Regions from separate parts of the Lysinibacillus sp. JNUCC-52 genome, predicted to be linked through region 1. Evidence: riboswitches for the same ligand, from Rfam matches in the RefSeq annotation. Region 1 holds a riboswitch; the other holds the start of a gene.
What was found. Region 1 has a riboswitch for cobalamin ahead of JNUCC52_RS22795 (energy-coupling factor ABC transporter permease). Riboswitches for the same ligand answer to the same signal wherever they lie in the genome.
Positions count from the first base shown of each region.

Region 1 (7,781 bases):
TTCAACCGTTTTTCCAAATGCATCAATAATTCGAATTACACCATCTAAACCTTTTTCAGTTTGTAAAGAGAAGAACACATCGCGTTTGCGGTCATTGTAAAATTCAAAATAGTCTTTATCGCCAAATGGCACACTGGCATTTAAATATTGATTAGCAACATATTTATCGCCACTTTTCGTTAGCTTTGTTGGTTCTGTTGGCAAACCATTCACTAATGTGGAATTTGCATCTTCATCAACATTTTTATGATTAAATACAGATAATGTGTATGGTTGCAGTGATACGAGCCCAAAGTCCGTACCGTTTATAGTAATAAAATAACCGTGATTTCTTTTTGCTAGGAAAGAGGTGTTGACCTCTGAAGTTCCCGAGAGACCAAGGAATATTTCAAATAAGCTTTCACCTTGTCCAAACGGAATTTCTGTTGCTAGTTCTTCGTCATCGATTTGCATATTGCCATTTGTATCCTCGATAATTGAACCAGAAAACTTCAAGTCAAATTGAAGTTCTTTTGGTAACTGATTGAGTTGTTTATTTGTATAAGGTACGGAAGATATCAGAAGACTTAAAACTGTATCCTCCCCTCGCTGTTTATAGTAGTAGTAATCTTTATCATCATTATAGAGAAGATGATTTTGATAGTCCTTACCTGGTACAATTGTTTGGGCATCGATGTCTGCATTTATATCATTGTTTTTGTCATCAGGTATAGCAACCATCTTACTTGTTGATAGTGTATATGGTTCGATAGAATGGCCACCAGTATTGATAATTTTCACAACGTATGTTTTATCTTTTTTCAGTGCTATTGCTTTTGCATCGTTTTCATCAATTGTTATGCCGTAAAGTAGACCAATTAGCCCTGGATCATTAGTTAATGAAGAAAATGGTAGCAACTCATTCGTTTCCTCATCATATTCCAATAATGTAGCGGCTGGCTTATGATTATATCCTTTTTTAATTTGGAAACCATAAATCGCATCTTCTGGAGCGGTAAATACGAAATAATCTTCATCATATTCCGTTTGGAAGTATGCTTTTTGACTTTCACCGATATTATAAGGAATCGCATTCTCCATAATAAGGTCAGCATCTATAGCATTTTCATCAAAATCTGAATCTAAACTTATATTTAAAAAATTATTTACTCGTTCCCGTTTCTTTCCTTTTAATGGAGCTGGCTCATTTTCACTGTATGGTAAATCGTCTTCAACAATTGGCTCATTCAAAGGAAGTCCGTCTTCATCTTCAGGAAGATGAACAATTTCTCCTTTTAACGTGTAAGGAATAATAGATTCATTAATGGACGATTTTTCCTCATTATCAATACCGCCGCTAAGGAGAATATCGATTGAGATTACGCCACTGTTGTCATTGGAAACGCTTAATACATACTCTTCCTCAGGGATTGCATCAAATACGATACTTGCATTTTCACCTTTTTCGGAGCTGAAATATGCTTGTATTGGGTAGGGGGCAATTTCATTTTCTTCAACATCTACTTGTTCTGTTGGGATGCTATCCAACTCACTTTTTAGATAGATTTCCATTGATGCTGTAACACCTGGTATACCTGATAAATCAAATTTTAATGTAGATGGTTCAGTTACTGAAAAAGTAAAGTAATCTTTGTCGATTTGTTGATCCTCTGAAAGTAATGTATAATTTTCCCCCGCTGTACTAAATGGGAACTGTTGAATATTATATGGACTGTCTATTGCTAATGAATCGATAGGTAATTCCTTCGTCGTTTCAGCTGTGAAAATGAAGTTAGATGCACCTTTTAGGCTATAGCTTCCATTATAATCTTTGACGCCAATAAGAAGCGTTCCTGCTTGTTCTGCTTTATAAAGGTAGCCTTCTTGTTTTCCTGCGCGAACATCATTTACATTAATCGTTTCTGACTCATCTTTTTGACCTGCAGGGTAGAAGTATAGGTCAAATGCATAGTCAAAGTAGCTAGCTCCTTTTAATGACAGTTGTGCATATTCACCTGCATCTAATTCAATTTTATACCATTTCTTTTCATCAGGTAGCTTGAACTCGCCTTTTTCGGTATTTTTACTATTTTTATTTAGCACTTTGGCATTGTTTAGGCGCTCTTCGTTTGTTTCAGAATAGCGCTTCGGTAGGTTGTTTAAATCGAAGTGTAATGCTTTAAATGGGTCAACGAGGCCATGTCCATAGGTGAGATCGTAGCCTCTTTCACCTAAATCCTTTGCGGTCATTTCGAGTATTGCCTCTATTTCATGAGGCTTTAAAGTAGGATATTTTGATTTTAGTAGAGCAGCTACACCCGCCACAACAGGAGATGCCATTGAAGTCCCGCTAAATGTTGTGAATGAGGATCCCTTTTTTCCATCATAAACGGTACTATAAATTTCTTCTCCTGGCGCAACGATGTCCACTGATGGTCCATAGTTTGAATAGCTTGATAATTTATTGTGTTTATTTGTAGAACCAACGCTAATGACACCTTCGAAAGAAGCGGGGAAGGAGTAATAATCTGTTGAATCATTCCCTGCAGCAGCTACAATTGTAATGCCTTTATCGATTGCTTTTTGTACGGCTTCCTGCATAAGAGGGGACTCGCCGTAGCCACCGAGACTCATATTAATAACGTCGGCATTTTGTTCAATGGCGTGCAGTATCCCTTGTGCTATAACGAAATCATTTGCACTTTGTTTGCCGTTAAAGACATCGATTGGAAGAATCTTTGCTGCTGGGAAAACACCGTATCCACCAAACCCGTTATCTTTAGTAGCTGCAATAATGCCTGCTACATGCGTCCCGTGGGGGTCAGAAAAGGTAGTATTGGCAGGTGTTGCAGCATTATATGGTGGAAGTATTTGAGACTTCAAATCTGGATGTTTATAATCTACACCAGAATCGATAACTGCCACTTTAACCTCATGATTTCCTGCTAATGATAAAGCTCTATCAATTTGCAGTAAGTCTAAATGATACATATCTTTTTTCTTTGGATCTACAATCGTATTAAAGGAATAATACTTGTAGCTTGGAGATACACTTTTAACTCCGTTTTGCTTGCCATAATACGAAAAAGCCTCTTCTAATGTTACACCTTTTTGAAGTTGGACTACTTCGTAGCCTAATGCAGGAATCGATCGAATTACTTTTGAACCAATTTTACTATGTACGGTCTTAGCAAGGCCCGAATGTTTAACGATAATCGTATCGGGACTAATCCATTCGTTTCCTCCATTTTGATAGTTGAACTGCTTTAAAGCTTGCTTTTTTTTGCTAGCGAGCATACTTGTCACCAATTCTGGGTTCTGTGGTGCTTCAGCAAAGGCAGAAGCAGCAGGAACCATTAGTGCAGAACATGCTACGACAGCGATTGATTTCATCACCCAGTTTTTCAATTGTTTTCCCTCCTTGAGTAAAATATGACATTTCACTATTTATAACGGATGGATAAAAGAAAAGTTTCATCATTCCTCAACAAATTTTTATAAAATTGTTTGTAAATTGTTTGAGTGCCTGTCACCCAAATGCTCAATTAGATTTTGTAAGTCTTCTTTTGAACGAGGCATCTGTATATTCTTATCAAAAAGATTTTTATTTTGCAGGGCGAGAGTTATGTCAAAAACCCAAGGTCGTTCAAGATGCGCTAGTTCAAGCAACTTCTCCTGATAGAACAATTCAACAGGATCCCCATTATAAATAACTTTACCTTCCTCCATCACAATTATTTGATCTGCCCATTCATAAGCCAAAGCAATATCATGGGTCGCCAATAAAAATGTTCGTTGCCCATTTTCTAATTTAGCTAAATAATGTAAAAGCTTTGCAGCATAATAATTGTCTAGTCCAGCAGTTGGTTCATCTAATAATAAAACAGACGGTTCCATTGCGAGCACACCTGCCATCGCCACACGTTTTTTCTGTCCGACACTTAAAAAATGAATCGGTTTCTCTAGTAATGATTCGACCTCTGTTTGTGCGACAGCCCAGGCGATTTTTTCCTCGATTTTTTCTTGTGACCAGCCAAGATTTAATGGACCGAAAGCGATGTCTTGCTTTACGGTACCTGAAAAAAGTTGATTGTCAGCATCTTGAAATACGATGCCTACTTGTTGGCGTAATGCTGATAATGCTTTTCTTGAATAGCTAAGTGCTTCGTTGCAAAAGGTAATATTGCCAGCGGTCGGTTTTAAAATCCCATTTAGATGCTGAAATAATGTTGATTTACCAGCACCATTATGACCGAGTATGGCGATTTTTTTCCCCTTTGGAATTTGTAATGTAATATCTGTTAGTGCTTCAGTACCGTCTGCATAGGCATACGATAACTGTTGAAGCTCAAAATAAAGTTCAGTCATGAGAAAAAACCTCCATATAAGATGAGGAATAAAAAAATAATAACCATTCCAAACCAATTTTTCTTGCTGTATCGTACACTATCTTGCCAATAGACCGATTCGCCACCACGTGCCTGCATCGCATTATTAAGTTCGCGACTACGTTGAAACATTTCGGCAAACAATGCTGCAATGAGCATGGAAATCGACCTAAGCCATTGCATAGGTGATTGATAGCCAAGGCGTGATTGTTGCGCAAGATGGATTTTTTGCATGCTATTTAAAAAAATAAAAATAAATCGATACGTAAGCTCTACTAACTCTACAAATAAAACAGGTAGATGCCATTGTCGTAATACGTGGCAAATAGATTGGACCGATGTTGTTAATATTAAAAAGTACAAACAACTAATGCTACCTAGTACACTGAACAATAACTGCTGTGCTGTAATCAAACTTGCATTACCGATGAAAATGGTCCAATGACTAAGTGAAAATGCAAAGCGATGTGCTGGTAGTATACTTGAATTTGGTGCAATTGAAATCAAAATAGATACTAAACTAGATAGTAGAAAAAAACCTGGTAACAATAGTAATTTTACATAATATGAAAAGGGAATTTTTGCGTATAAAATGATAAAAGCACTCATTACAATAAATGTAATGAGTGAAATAAGTTCATCTTTCACGATAAGCGATAATAGCAGTAACCCTAAGGAAAACGTCATTTTTTCTAACGGATGAACAGTCGCTAGTTTATTCATATAAGCATATTTATCAATGAGTAACATTGTTTAACCTTCCTTATGCTTGCCGCGCATATAGCCTACAAAATAGCCGATAAAGCCAGCACCAATCGCAGCCTGTAATACGAATAATAAGCTTTCAATTTCACCGCTTGGTGGCTCCCATAAGCTTTCAAACCATGGTTCATACTCTGCATTAATTTCACCGATTGCAGCTTCTGCTTCTCCGTCAGCACCACCAAATTCTGCACCCTTTTGTACGAAAAGGGGGATGATTGCTAAAAGTACAACGACAGCTAGTAGCAGTAAATTTTTCTTCATCCTAATGTGCCTCCTTTGCTGAGAAAACACGAAGAGCCTTTAATTCGCTCACATTGTATTTTTTTAGGAAATTCATGACGATAACAGTTAAAATTCCTTCACTAATTGCGAGAGGAATTTGTGTTAAAGCAAAAATCCCTGCAAATTTTGTGAATGAAGCCATAAAGCCTCCTACTTCAGAAGGGAAAGCTAGTGCTAATTGAACTGAAGTGACAACGTAAGTACCTAAGTCCCCAAGCATCGCGGCAAAAAAGACAGCGATAGAAAATGAAAGACCAATTTTTTGAGAACCTTTAAAGACATAATACGCAATAATTGGACCTACAATCGCCATTGAGAAAGCATTCGCACCTAAAGTAGTAATACCACCATGCGCTAAAAGTAAAGATTGAAATAATAAAACGATTGTTCCGATTACGCTCATTGCTAATGGCCCGAAAAGAACCGTACCAAGACCAACACCAGTAGGATGTGAGCAGCTTCCTGTTACTGATGGGATTTTCAGTGCTGATAAAACGAATGCAAACGCACCTGATAAGCCTAATATCATTTTTGTTTCAGGATTTTCATCAATTGTTTTACGAATAGAACGCAATCCTAAAATAATAAATGGAATCGAAACGACCCACCAAAAAATCGCCCATTCAATCGGCAAAAACCCTTCCATGATATGCATGGCAAACGCTCGATTTGGTACTAGTAAAAAAGCTAGTAAGAAATAACTAAGTTTCCAAAATGAAAATTTCAAAACCATTCCTCCTTCACAGTCATTTTCGAATGTAGGATGCGCAATAAAAAAAGCACTTCTCCGTCTAGGAAAAAGTGCATAGCTGAAAAAGCAAATACTAATGGTCATTTGCTAAGCCGCACACCTATCCTCGTAGGTTGAAACGATCACGATTTTTTCGGCAGGTCTCCTGGCTTAAGATCAACATTTTATAGGCCTTCCCGTCCTTTGGACAGTGACATTTTCTATAAAATTCCCTCATACAGTGGCGGGACCGCGCCGGACTTAAACCGGCTTCCCTTTTAAGCGAAATGTATACACTTCGCACCGAAAAAAGATGAAATTGTGAGTTTTCACGAAGAAGTGTAACATGTTTTTCCAATCATAAGCTATTCTTTTTTTGTAAAAAGATTTTTTAATAGAATTACATTCTAGAAAATTCAGATAAATGTAAGAGAGAATCAATCAATTTTAACGGAATATTTGTTGAAATTTTATTAAAAATCTAATAAATAAAAAAGAAATGTTGAAAAGAGTAAAAATAATAGGCTATGATAGAAACAGTTTTATATTCGTTTTATTAACATTTCATTTCAAAATTTAAATATAAATCCATCATTAAGTGCTCGATAGACTTCGAGATAATAGGGAAATCGGTGTAAATCCGATACAGCCCCCGCTACTGTAATAGCTGATGAAATCGCAATGCCACTGGAAACTTGGGAAGGCGCGAAAGTAAGAGGAAGCTTAAGTCAGGAAACCTGCTTAGTTGATGATATGCAAACTTTTCGGAGGGAGAAGTGAAGCGAGAGCGGATACGTGTATATTCGTTTTTATTTTGGCTTCTATAAAACCTTTACTCTTCGATGTTGAGTAAAGGTTTTTTCTTTTTCCTAAAAGTCAATGAGGGGAGAACAGCAATGACAACTTGGAACTTAGAGGGCATGAAAACACATCTTTTTATTTGTAATGGTAGTAGTTGCATGAAAAAAGAGGCTGAGGAAATTACGTTGGCCATACGAGATGAAATAGAGAAATTAGCACTCGATAAGGAAATACATACAACAAGAACGCGTTGTAATGGCAGATGCAAAGATGCATGTGTTGTAATCGCGTATCCACAGGGAAATTGGTATCGTGTGACAACAGTAGAGCATGGTAGAACGCTTGTAAAAGATTTAAACGATGATTCTTTACATAGTGAGCATGTGTTTACTTTGACAGAAGGTACGTTGCAGCGTACCCCGCAAACAACAGCCATCAAAGGCATCGATAAGGTGAAAGAGGGGTAAAAAATGGCGCAAAAAGGAAAGATTTTTGTTGTAGGCTTTGGACCTGGGGATTTCAAGCATATTACAACCCGTGCTGTAGAGGCATTACAACAAAGTGAATTTATTATCGGTTATAAAACATATGTTGAGCTCATTCAAGATTTAGTAAGTGCAAAGTCGATTGTTAGTACTGGCATGACAGAAGAAGTGTCACGTGCACAAGAAGCAGTTCGTCAAGCCGAGGCTGGAAATATTGTTGCGGTTATTTCGAGTGGTGACTCGGGCGTATATGGAATGGCTGGACTTGTATATGAAGTCCTCATTGAGCTTGGTTGGACGGAAGCAACAGGGATTGAAGTTGAGATTGTGCCAGGAATTTCTGCTATTAAT
Region 1 covers NZ_CP065546.1:4,603,092-4,610,872, forward strand. The annotation lists gene JNUCC52_RS22775 (S8 family peptidase) at 1-3,387, opposite strand, end outside; gene JNUCC52_RS22780 (energy-coupling factor ABC transporter ATP-binding protein) at 3,475-4,347, opposite strand; gene cbiQ (cobalt ECF transporter T component CbiQ) at 4,344-5,117, opposite strand; gene JNUCC52_RS22790 (energy-coupling factor ABC transporter substrate-binding protein) at 5,121-5,393, opposite strand; gene JNUCC52_RS22795 (energy-coupling factor ABC transporter permease) at 5,395-6,141, opposite strand; cobalamin riboswitch at 6,284-6,467, opposite strand; cobalamin riboswitch at 6,724-6,903, shown strand; gene JNUCC52_RS22800 ((2Fe-2S) ferredoxin domain-containing protein) at 7,041-7,412, shown strand; gene cobJ (precorrin-3B C(17)-methyltransferase) at 7,416-7,781, shown strand, end outside.

Region 2 (7,781 bases), 2.3 Mb from region 1:
ACGAACTTAAAATATTTTTAGAAGAGCATCTAGCAAAATATAAAATTCCACGATTATTTGAACGAGTGGAAGCGCTACCACGAAATGCATCTGGGAAAATATTAAAACAATCGTTGAAGGAACAAGAGGTGAGATAAGGATGAAAGTGTTACAGCAAGATGCAAATCGCACAACTAACTTTTTCACGGAAGATGAGACATTACACAAACTATTAGAAATGATGCTAGATAAAGAGCTTTTAGACTATGCTAAACGGGAGTTAGAGGACTTTGGCGAGCTTTGTGCAAATGATATTGACGTAAGAGCGAAGCATACGGATAGAGAGGGAGAACCACGGCTGCAGCGTTATAATGCGTATGGCGAGGAAATAGCGCAAATTTGGGTCAATGAAGGCTACAAAAAAACGGTTGAAGAGACATATAACACAGGGATTGTTGGCTATGTGCACAAGGAAATTCCCCAGTTAGGGAAGAAGGGGAATTATGTGTACAGCTTTGCGCAAGGTTATTTATTGTCACATGCAGAGCCTGGCTTCTATTGTCCAGTAACTTTGACGATGGCAACCGCCTATTTACTAGATCATTATGCGAGTGATGAGGTGAAGAATAGGTTTTTACCACATGTTTGTGCAACAGGAGATCGAGAGCTATATGAGGGAGCAACATTTTTAACGGAGCGGCAAGGCGGGTCAGACGTCGGTGCAAATGTTGTAGAGGCTGTTCAAGACGGTAATCACTATCGGTTGTATGGAGAGAAGTACTTTGCATCAAATGTAGGGATGTGTGGTGTGGCGATGGTATTAGCGCGCATCGAGGGAGCTTCAGCAGGTTCCAAAGGGTTAACATTATTTGCTGTACCTTGGCGTCAAGATGATGGAACGGTTAATCATCTCCGCATTCGTCGTTTAAAGGATAAGCTTGGTGTCAGAGCAGTGCCATCGGGTGAGGTGGAATTTGATGGTGCACTAGCGTATGTCGTTGGTGAACAAAATAAAGGAATTTATTATATGTTAGAGGCACTTAACTTATCTAGAATTTGTAACGCTGTAGCTTCTATTGGCATTATGCGTCGAGGTTATTTAGAGGCGAAGCATTATGTATCAAATCGAAATGCGTTCGGGCAGCCTTTAATTCAATTTCCAATGATTCAAGATACAATAGGGAAATATGCGGCCAAGCTCCATGTAGAAGTGGCTACTGTTTTTGATCTTATTCAGTTGTATGACAAGGTAACGAGTGGACAGGGCAGTGAGCAGGACATCATGCTTAATCGTTTGAATATCGCCATCATGAAAAAGGAAACAGCTGAACAGGCGGTGCATTACGCAAGCGAAGCAATTGAATTGCATGGAGGAAACGGCTATATCGAGGATTTTGTAACGCCACGTTTACTTAGAGATGCTCAAGTACTTACGGTGTGGGAAGGGACTGCTAACATTTTAGCGCTAGAGCTTATTCGCTTAGTAGATAAATTTCAGGCCCACGAATTATTTGTTCGTGTGATGCAGGAGCGCTTGACGAAGTTAACAAATTGTTCATTGGTACAAATCGTAAGGGAACAACTGAAGAAAATCGAAACAACATTGCAAACTTTTGGCGCGTTGGATGAAGCTACGAAAACCTACGAGGCAAAGGGAGTAGCCCAAAAAATGGCACATCTATACGAAAGTGTAGTGGCAGTCGAATGGGCAGCAAAGTTTGGCGGCAAGTATGAAAAGCTAGCTGATATTTATTTAGAAGATACATGGGCATTGCGCCAGATCGGTGCACCAATGAAAACTGTTCAATATTTTGCGGATATTGTGTAGAGAATAGTTCGTGTGTCAGGCGCATAAACAATTCTGAATATTCTAATTGCTGAACAAAGAAAGATTCACGTAGACTTCTGTGGGAACGCACACAGTATAAGACGCAGGCAATCCAGATTACGGTGTGCCAGGCACGCAAACAATTAAAGGAATTGTTTGAAGCGGAAAGCACATGCATGCATTGGAAATCAATAATTATAAAAAAGAGACGCTAACTTAAGGTCTCTTTTTTTATCGTTATCTATTTCGATTTTCATGTATAATAAAATCAACTGAATATTATAAAGGTTCTTTACTAAAGTAAAGTGAAAAGGGAAATCGGTGTAATTCCGATGCGGTCCCGCCACTGTAAGTGTGAGTTTTTTCTATCAATGCCACTGAAATTTTTTTGGGAAGGCATGAAAAAGCATTTGAAGCACGAGCCAGGAGACCTGCCTTTATAGAACGATACATTGCAGCCTACGAGGATAGGATGGTGGTTTTTTGTGCAAGCACCGCCTCTCGTTATGATGACGAGGGGATTTTTTATGTTTTAGAAAGCTAATGACGATAATAATTGAAAATAAAGGTGAGAGTTCGAATAATGAAATACCTACATAATATCGATCATGCAACTGAACAGAGCTGAAACATGCACATACAATCTAAGGAGGTTTCACAATGAAAAAATATTGGAAGTTAGGTTTATCCGCATTTTTAGCAATGGGCATTTTAGTTGCTTGTGGACAAGAACCGAAAGACGACAGTACTGCGTCAGAGCAACAGGAGCAGCAAGGAACAAATCAGCTTGAGGAAGCAACATTCCCGCTAACAATGACAGATGCTACTGGCAAAGAAATTGTACTGGAGGCACCGCCTGAGCGAATCATTTCGCTTATTCCAAGTAACACAGAAATTTTATTTGGACTTGGCTTAAACGATAAAATCGTTGGCGTAAATGATTATGATGATTATCCACCAGAGGTAGCTGACAAGGAAAAGGTCGGCAGTATGGAATTTAATATTGAACAAATTATAGCTTTAAAGCCAGATATCGTTTTTGCGCATGAATCAGGTATAGCTTCTTTAGGTGGAGCTAAGGATCAGCTGGAAGCAGCGGGTGTAAAAGTATTTGTTGTAACAAACGCTCGTGATTTTAATGAGACATATACGACGATTGAGCAATTAGGTCGCGCCACTGGTAAGCTACCAGAGGCAGAAAAAATTATTGCCAATATGAAAGTGAAGGTTGAGGAAATAGAAGCAAAATTGCAGGATGTACAACCAAAGAAAGTCTTTGTAGAAACGTCAGATGAACCAGAAATTTATACACCTGGCAAGGATACGTTTATGCAGGAGATGCTAGAAATGATTCATGCTGAAAATATTGCAGCTGATACGGATGGCTGGTTCAAAATTGATGCGGAACAAATCATTACAAAAAATCCAGATGTTATCGTGGTCACTTATAATTATGTGCCCGATATTTTAACGAAAATTCCACAACGTGCAGGCTTTGATACAATTACAGCTGTAAAAAATAAAGCGATTGTACAAGTAGATGAAAATATAACAAGTCGTCAAGGCCCACGTTTAGCAGATGGGCTTGAAGAGTTAGCGAAAGCCATCTATCCTGAGGCTTTCGAGTGAGAAAAACAGCTTTTGCCTATGTAACAGCCATTACGTTACTTATCGTTAGCATCTGGTGTGGCGTATCAATAGGCTCGGTTCATATTCCATTAGAAGTACTTTGGAATAAAGCGGCAGATGAAACTGCTGCCAATATTTTATGGAAAATCCGTTTGCCACGAGTATTACTTGCAGGCCTTGTAGGAGCATCATTGGCAATTGCAGGAGCCGCCTTTCAAGGATTGTTAAAAAATCCGTTAGCAGACCCATATACGCTTGGGGTATCTTCAGGTGCTTCAGTTGGCGCTGTTATGACATTGTTTTTTGGCATCTCTCTACCCGTCGTCGGTTTGTATGTATTGCCAACGCTCAGTATGATCGGGGCAATCCTTACGATGGTAGCTGTGATGAGCTTTGCCAGAATAGTAGACCGTTCTCTAAAAATGGAGACACTAATTTTAACGGGAGTTATATTTAGTTCGTTTTTAGGCTCGCTTATTTCATTAATGATAGCGTTATCAGGTGAAGAGCTCCGCCAAGTGATAGGTTGGTTACTCGGCTCGGTGTCAATGCGTGGATGGCCATATGTACAAATGATTACCCCATTTGTTGTCATTGGCTCTGTTATTTTGTGGACGCAAAGACGTGAGTTAAATGTTTTGCTTTACGGAGAGGAACGAGCGAAGCATTTAGGGGTCAATGTAAAGCGTAGCAAATATTTAATTTTAGTAGGAGGCTCAATGCTTACTGGGGCGGCAGTTGCTGTTTCTGGAACAATTGGTTTTGTCGGTTTAGTTGTGCCGCATATGACCCGCATGATTTGGGGTTCAGATCACCGTCATTTACTGCCGCTATCGTTTTTAAATGGTGCAACATTACTTATCATTTGCGATTTAGTGGCGCGTACAATCATTATTCCACGTGAGCTACCGATAGGTGTTATTACTGCATTTATTGGTGCACCTGTCTTTTCTTATATTTTTTATAAGCAGCGTAGAAGCAAGGGGGTACGTGTATGATTATCGTTGAACATCTATCAGGTGGCTATGAGGACATCCCAATCGTCAAGGATGTAAGTTTTACGGTAGAAAAGGGGAAAGTCCTTGGTATATTAGGACCGAATGGTAGTGGGAAATCAACATTATTGAAAGTAATTAGTGGCATATTACCAGCGACAGCAGGAACGGTTTCATTGGACGGTAAAAATATTAAAACGTACAGTCCGCGCGCGCTGGCAAAAAAGATGGCTGTCCTCCCACAATTACATGCCAATGCATTTTCCAATACAGTGCGTGAGGCAGTATCACTTGGTCGTTACCCACATCAAACTGGATTTTTTTCTCAGTGGTCAGAAAGAGATGAGCAAGCGGTTCAATATGCCATGGAGCAAACGGGCGTCACACGTTACGAACATACATCAATGGAGTTTCTATCAGGCGGTGAGCAACAACGAGTTTTTGTAGCTCAAGCTTTAGCACAGACAGCGGAAGTATTATTGTTAGATGAGCCGACAAATCATTTAGACATTGCTCATCAACGCCAAATTTTAGATATGGTGCGCAAGGAAGCCATTGAATGTGGTTTAACCGTAATTATGGTGTTGCATGATATGAACTTAGCCTCCCTCTATTGCGATGAATTATTATTAATGGAAAGTGGCTGTGTACATGCTTTAGGTGAACCACATAAAGTATTAATAGCCTCTCAAATTGAGGACGTCTACAAGGCAAGAGTGACAACATATGCCCATCCAGAAATACCTAAACCGCAAATTACCATCATGCCATCATCAAGTGAATATCAGCAACGAGCAGTCATTGTGAAAGATGATTTTAAAGTAACAACCAATTATATCCAGCTAAAATCAAATGTTCCGTTAAAAACAGTTTCTTCAGCTGTTCATAATCCTGGAATAGGGTGGTATGACTGCTTATTAAATCGCTCTGTACCAGGAGATTATGTCGTGAGTGATGTGAAACAAGAGGTCACAGATTTTTTACAAAGAGAACACTTTTCGGCAACTAGCACAGTAGTAATGCTAACTGCTGTTCCTACACAACTCTATGCACTTAATGAATATAGCACTTCTTTCGGTAGTGTGTTTGTCGTTGTCACGGCGGGTGTTGGAAATGCTGTTGATGTCTCTCGCACACACGAAAGACAGGATGCGCCATATATTGGTACTATTAATACGTGGGTCATCATCAATGGTTGTTTATCAGAAGAGGCGTTTTTCCAAGCACTGATGACTGCAAATGAAGCAAAAACAAAGGCATTGCAAATGGAAAACATTCGCGATCACCGTAGCGATACAATTGCAACAGGTACTGCGACAGATAGTTTACTTATTGCGGCAACGCAAAAGGGTGAGGAAATGCGCTATGGTGGGCCGATTACAGATGTCGGTAAAATCATTGGTAAAGGTGTTTATGAGACGACGATTCAAGCAATACAAAATTATAAAAATAAAGCATAGGAGTGAAGAGGGATGAAACTTTACACGAAAACAGGCGATACGGGGAAAACAAGCTTAATTGGAGGGCGTGTAGACAAGGATAGTTTACGTGTTGAAACATACGGGGCAATTGATGAATTAAATTCTTTTATCGGCAAGGCAGTGAGCGAATTAGATCGCGAATTATTTAAAGACATTTTAGTTGATTTAGAAACAATTCAACATGAGCTTTTTGATGCAGGTGGTGACTTGGCCAATGTTATGAAGGAGCGTCATTATAAGCTTGCTGAAGCGCCGATTGAAGTATTGGAGGCACGTATTGATGCATTATCTGATGAAGCGCCACCATTAGAGCGATTCATATTACCAGGAGGAGCTCCTGCGGCTGCAACATTACACATTGCGCGAACTGTTGCCCGCCGAGCAGAGCGTCAAATGGTAACGCTTATGAAAGAAGTGCAAGATGTACCGACTATTGTGCAAAAATATTTAAACCGTTTGTCAGATTATTTATTTGCTGCTGCACGTGTTGTGAATGCTCGTTTAAATTTACCTGATATTGAATATATTCGTAGTGGGAAAGTGTTTAAAAAATAAGGCAAGAACAGCGGTAATACGTGTCTAGAGCTAAAGAGCTAGAATAATCTTACTTTTTAAAAAATATTTTAAAATGACCTTTTTACAGAGAACGTTAGTAATTGTACGAAAAAAAGGTAGTTACGATAAAATAAAATACAAGAAAGCTACTTTGAAGGAAAATTCAGGGTAGCTTTTTCTCTTATAAAATGTAAGAATATAAAATTATCAGAAATATTTTTGTTTTATGTTGACTGAATGCTCACTCATTTATTAGAATGTGAATATAGTGGTGGAATGTCATACATTTACGTATGAGCTAGAAAATTTAACACAAAGAGAGAAAATTTACGACAAACTAAAAGGGGGGACCAACCATGAGTCCATTAGTTATTGCAAACATTGTTCTAACAATCGTGGTTGTGCTTTATGCAGTAGGGTTATTTATCTATCTGTTAAAAACACGCTATAAATTCGTACAACTGGGGAAAAAGGTTGAGTTTGATGAAAGTGTCCAAGAACGTATTCGTTATTTAATGGTGAATGTGTTTGGTCAAAATAAGCTATTAAAGGATCCTAAAAGTGGTTTAATTCACGTTATGTTCTTTTACGGCTTCTTGATGGTTCAGTTAGGAGCTATCGATTTAATTTGGAAGGGGTTAGCTCCAGGGTCGCATTTACCACTTGGCATGTTCTATAGCGTATTCACTTTCTTCCAAGAGCTAGTAGTATTAATGATATTAGTTGCGGTAGTATGGGCGTTTTATCGCCGCTATGTAGAAAAACTAGTACGTTTAAAACGAGGCTGGAAAAATGGTCTTGTCTTAATTTTTATTGGAGGCTTAATGCTTTCAACATTACTTGCAAACGGTATGGGCCTTATTTGGCATGATGAAGGTTTAACTTATACTGAGCCCATTGCTTCTAGCATTGCAGCAATTTTTGGCTTTTTACCAGCAACGGCAGCAGCGACGATTTTCTATATTTCTTGGTGGGCCCATTTATTAATTTTACTTACATTTTTAATTTATGTACCTCAATCAAAGCATTTCCACTTGATTGTCAGCCCACTTAATGTGTACATGAATCGTTTAGATCGCACAGGTACATTGACACCAATAGACTTCGAGGCGCTTGAAGAAGCGGGTGAAAATGCTGAAAATGAAGAAGATATCCCATCTATTGGTGTAGGACGTATTCAAGATTTTACACAAAAGCAAATGCTTGATTTATATTCTTGTGTAGAATGTGGGCGTTGTACAAATATGTGTCCTGCAACAGGAACAGGGAAAATGCTATCACCAATGGATTTAATCGTTAAGCTTCGTGATCATT
Region 2 covers NZ_CP065546.1:2,224,084-2,231,864, reverse strand. The annotation lists gene JNUCC52_RS11140 (class I adenylate-forming enzyme family protein) at 1-137, shown strand, start outside; gene JNUCC52_RS11135 (acyl-CoA dehydrogenase family protein) at 140-1,807, shown strand; cobalamin riboswitch at 2,076-2,260, shown strand; gene JNUCC52_RS11130 (ABC transporter substrate-binding protein) at 2,468-3,436, shown strand; gene JNUCC52_RS11125 (FecCD family ABC transporter permease) at 3,433-4,434, shown strand; gene JNUCC52_RS11120 (adenosylcobinamide amidohydrolase) at 4,431-5,891, shown strand; gene JNUCC52_RS11115 (cob(I)yrinic acid a,c-diamide adenosyltransferase) at 5,904-6,467, shown strand; gene JNUCC52_RS11110 ((Fe-S)-binding protein) at 6,824-7,781, shown strand, end outside.
Region 2: linked by a shared signal. The riboswitch ahead of JNUCC52_RS11130 (ABC transporter substrate-binding protein) and the one ahead of JNUCC52_RS22795 (energy-coupling factor ABC transporter permease) in region 1 are both predicted to bind cobalamin.